One region of the Mesorhizobium sp. LCM 4576 genome, then DNA from elsewhere that is predicted to be linked to it. Evidence: predicted binding sites of a transcription regulator. Region 1 holds the regulator's gene; the other holds the start of a gene.
What was found. The regulator PhoB, encoded in region 1, activates phosphate uptake and scavenging genes when phosphate is short. The targets are predictions, from matches to a motif close to TGTCATNNANCTGTCAT.
Positions count from the first base shown of each region.

Region 2: the regulator PhoB is predicted to act here: its motif matches at 1,102-1,118, upstream of ppk2 (polyphosphate kinase 2).

Region 1 is NZ_MDDT01000037.1:15,771-18,051, forward strand. It holds gene pstB (phosphate ABC transporter ATP-binding protein PstB) at 1-185, shown strand, start outside; gene phoU (phosphate signaling complex protein PhoU) at 206-913, shown strand; gene phoB (phosphate regulon transcriptional regulator PhoB) at 931-1,620, shown strand; gene LCM4576_RS21065 (ROK family protein) at 1,946-2,281, opposite strand, start outside.
Region 2 is NZ_MDDT01000025.1:99,642-102,045, reverse strand. It holds gene ppk2 (polyphosphate kinase 2) at 86-1,006, opposite strand; gene LCM4576_RS16990 (aldo/keto reductase) at 1,263-2,306, shown strand; gene LCM4576_RS16985 (glycosyl transferase family 90) at 2,314-2,404, opposite strand, start outside.

The sequences.
Region 1 (2,281 bases):
ACGAATTGCAGGCCGACTATACGATCGTCATCGTCACCCACAACATGCAGCAGGCGGCGCGCGTCTCGCGGCAGACGGCGTTCATGTATCTGGGCGAGCTGGTGGAGTTCGACCGGACCGAGAAGATCTTCACCTCGCCCCGCGAGAAGCGCACCCAGGACTACATCACCGGCCGCTTCGGCTGAAGACATACGAGGACATCATCATGGCCGAACATACCGTCGCCTCCTTCGACGAGGATCTGAGGCAGATCAGCCGGCTCATCAACGACATGGGCGACCTTGCCGCCTCGATGGTCRGCGCCTCGACCAGGGCGCTGCTCGAAAGCGACAATGCGCTGGCGCAGCGCGTCGTCTCCGACGACGCCATCATGGACGCAAGGCAGCGCGAGCTCGACGACCGCGCCATCACGCTGATCRCCAAGCGCCAGCCGATGGCCGACGACCTGCGCAGCGTGGTCGGAGCGATCCGCATGGCGGGCGACCTCRAGCGCATCGGCGATCTCGCCAAGAACATCGCCAAGCGCGTCGGCTCGGTCGGCGTCAGCGCCGCGCCGCGCGACCTCACGCATTCRATCGATTCCATGGCGCAGATGGTGCTGATCCAGGTCCAGGGCGTGATCCAGGAATACACGGTGGGCGATGCCACGGCGCTGGCCAAGCTTCGCAACGACGACGAACGCATCGACGTCAAATACACATCCGTCTTCCGAGAGCTGTTGACCTATATGATGRAAGATCCGCGCAACATCACCGCTTGCACGCATCTTCTGTTCTGCGCCAAGAACCTCGAGCGCATCGGCGACCATGTGACCAACATCGCCGAGAACGCCTATTATGTGTTGACCGGCACGCAATTGCCCGCCAACCGTCCGAAGCAGGACGAGACGGCAATGTCGGCGCCGGCGGCCTGACGGAAAAGGTTACMCCGATGATCGCGCCACGCATCATGGTGGTGGAGGACGAGGAGCCGCTGGGGGTGCTGCTCCGCTACAATCTCGAATCCGAGGGTTACCAGGTCGAAGTGGTGACCCGCGGCGACGAGGCCGAAATCCGCCTTCAGGAAAACGTTCCCGACCTGCTCGTGCTCGACTGGATGGTGCCGGYGGTGTCCGGCATCGAGCTTTGCCGGCGCCTCAGGATGCGGCCAGAGACCGAGCGGCTGCCGATCATCATGCTGACCGCGCGCGGTGAAGAGAGCGATCGGGTTCGAGGTTTGTCCACCGGCGCCGACGACTATCTGGTCAAGCCGTTCTCGACGCCGGAGTTCATGGCGCGCGTCAAGGCGCTGTTGCGCCGCGCAAAGCCTGAGGTGCTGTCCAGCGTGCTCAAGGTCGGCGACATCGTGCTCGACCGCGAATCGCATCGCGTCTACCGCAAGAAGAGCGAGATCAGGCTCGGCCCGACCGAGTTCCGGCTGCTCGAATTCATGATGCGCCACCCCGGCCGCGTGTTCTCGCGCAGCCAGCTGCTCGACAATGTCTGGGGCGAGACGATCTATATCGACGAGCGCACCGTGGACGTCCATGTCGGCCGCCTGCGCAAGGCCGTCAACAACGGCCGCATGCCCGACGTCATCCGCACCATCCGCGGGGCGGGCTATGCGATCCGGGAGGATTAGGTTCGCCGTTCGCAGAATGACGCGTCCGCTACCGGATCGCATGCGTTGGCGAGTAGCCGGGACGGTCGTGCTTCGTCATCGACGGGCGGAGCAAGGAGCGTAGCGACGCAGCGCAGACCCGAGGATCCATTCCGTGACGTCGACGCGCTGCGGCGGCGCAGAATTCTGCTCGGCTGCGCCCGACGTCCGAGGTAACGGAATGGATTCCAGGGTCTCCGCGACGGAGCTTCGCTCCTGCTCCGCCCTGGAATGACGAAGCTTCGGGGCCTTCGCTAATCTCCGGTGTCCAGCGGGACACTCGAAACCAACGATCACTCAAAGTGGCTCAAGCGACGTGCTTGCCCGCTCTTGCCTGAACCCCCGGCGCGAAAATCTCCTGGTCGACGAAGGTCAGCGCGCGCATGGCGCAGCCTTCGCGGATCAGCGGCAGCTCGTTCGGCTCGGTGTCGAAGGAGATCGATTCCGAATGCTGGCCGCCGGCGGTCTGGGCGATCGCCTTCCTCAGCGCCGGCTCGATCAGGTCGAAGGCGGCCGCGCTGACGCCGACCATGGCGACGGGCGCCGGATCGATGAGGGCGAACAGGCTGCCGAGGCCGAAGCCCAGCGCCTCGCCGGCCCGGCGATAGGCCTCCCGCTCGGGACCTTCCTCGAGCCGGGCCTT
Region 2 (2,404 bases), on a different contig from region 1:
TTGGAGGCCAACCGTAGGCGCTGGCGCCGCCCCTCATCCGCCCTTCGGGCACCTTCTCCCCGTGAAACGGGGAGAAGGAAGGGCGCTAGTACTTCTCCGGCACGTAAAGCTCGCGCGGCAGCACCCGGCGCTCGTAGTCCGGATTGAAGACACGCTCCGGCAGCGTGATCTCCTCATGCGGAACCTCCTCATACGGCATCTGCTGCAACAGATGGTCGATGCAGTTCAGCCGCGCACGCTTCTTGTCGTTGCCCTCGACGATGAACCAGGGGGCTTCGGGAATGTTGGTGCGGGCAAAAGTCTCTTCCTTGGCCTTGGTGTACTGCTCCCAGCYCACGCGCGACTGCAGGTCCATGGGCGACAGCTTCCACTGCTTCATCGGATCGTGGATGCGCATCAGGAAGCGCATCTGCTGTTCCTCGTCGGTGATCGAGAACCAGTATTTCACCAGCGTGATGCCGGAACGGACCAGCATGCGCTCGAATTCCGGCACGTCGTGGAAAAATTCCTCGACCTGATCCGGTGAGYCAAAGCCCATCACCCGCTCGACCCCGGAACGGTTGTACCATGAGCGGTCGAACAGCACGATCTCGCCGCCGGCAGGCAGATGCGGCACATAGCGCTGGAAATACCATTGCGATTTCTCGCGCTCGGTCGGCGCCGGCAACGCGACGACGCGGGCGATGCGCGGGTTGAGCCGCTGCGTGATGCGCTTGATGACGCCGCCCTTGCCGGCGGAGTCGCGGCCCTCGAAGACCACCACCAGCTTCTTCTTGTGGTAGGCCACCCATGACTGAAGCTTGATCAGTTCGGATTGCAGCCTGAGCAGCTCGCGAAAATAGGTCATTCGCTCGATGGAAGGCGGATGCGACTTCTTGTAGATCTTGGCGATCTCGAGCGAGAGCGCCGGTTCGGAAAGCTCCAGCTCATAGTCTTCGTCGAGCGTGTCCTCGAGTTCGGCTTCGAGCCAGTCCTTCGCCCCGGAATTCGATTTCAATTCGTTCATCGCGCAGCTCCGTCTGCRTGTCAGCCATCATCGCTTCGGAATCCGCGCCGGCTCCGGACGGACACTCCTTGAGCCGACTGGGATACAGAGGCGCAATGACGGTTTTATTGCAATCGCCCGCCGCTGACCTCGAAGATATGTGATCGACCCGTATCGATAGCGGGGCGACAAGCCGCCGGAATTGTCCTACAAATCCCGTTGCCTCTTTTCCGGCGCCGGCCTTGGCGCCTCTTCAAACAAAATCGCGAGGACCGACATGGAATACCGCACGCTCGGCCGATCCGGCTTGAAAGTCTCGACATTGACGCTTGGCACCATGACCTTCGGCGGCGCCGGTCCGTTCGCCGCCGTCGGCAATTCCGACCTCGCGGAAGCCAAGCGCATCATCGACACCTGCATCGATGCCGGCATCAACCTCATCGACACGGCAAACGTCTATTCCAACGGATTGTCGGAAGAGATCATCGGCGAGGCGCTTGGCGGCAAGCGCAAGAACGACGTGCTGATCGCGTCCAAGGCGCGCATGCGCATCGGCAGCGGCCCCAACGACGAGGGCCTGTCGCGCCACCATCTGATCCGCGAATGCGAAAAGAGCCTGAAGCGACTTAGGACCGATGTCATCGACGTCTATTTCGTCCATCAATGGGATGGCCTCACGCCGGTTGAAGAGACGATCGCGGCGCTCGACACCTTGGTCAACCAGGYCAAGATCCGCTACATCGGCTGCTCCAACTGGTCGGGCTGGCAGGTGATGAAGGCGCTTGCCGTCAGCGACAGCCGCCATCAGGCCCGTTTCGTCACCCAGCAGATCCACTACACGCTGGAAGCGCGCGAGGCCGAATACGAATTGCTGCCGATCTCGGTCGACCAAGGCCTGGGCGTGCTGCCCTGGAGCCCGCTGGCAGGCGGCCTGCTCTCCGGCAAATATCATCGCGACAGCCCGACCGCGCGCCAGCTTGGCGGCTGGAAGGAGCCGCCGATCCGCGACGAGGACCGTCTGTGGCYCATCGTCGACGTGCTCAACGAGATCGGCAAGGCGCGCGGTGTCTCAAGCGCCCAGGTGGCGCTTGCCTGGCTGCTCGGCCGCCCCGCCGTAAGCTCGCTGGTGATCGGCGCCCGCAACGAGGCGCAGCTCAAGGACAATCTGGCCGCGGCAAGCCTGTCACTCAGCGAAGAAGAACGGCAGCGCCTCGACGCCGTCAGCCGGCCGCCGGTGCTTTATCCCTACTGGCACCAGCAGTTCACCGCCAGGGACCGTTTCGGACCGGCCGACAAGGTGCTCGACCGCAGCGCTATCTGACCCGCGGTCAGCCGGCGATGTAGCGCCAGACTTCCGCGTCTGGCTTTATCTGGCCGCTGAGGACAAAATATTTGTAGAGGACGAGAAGCGAAATCGCC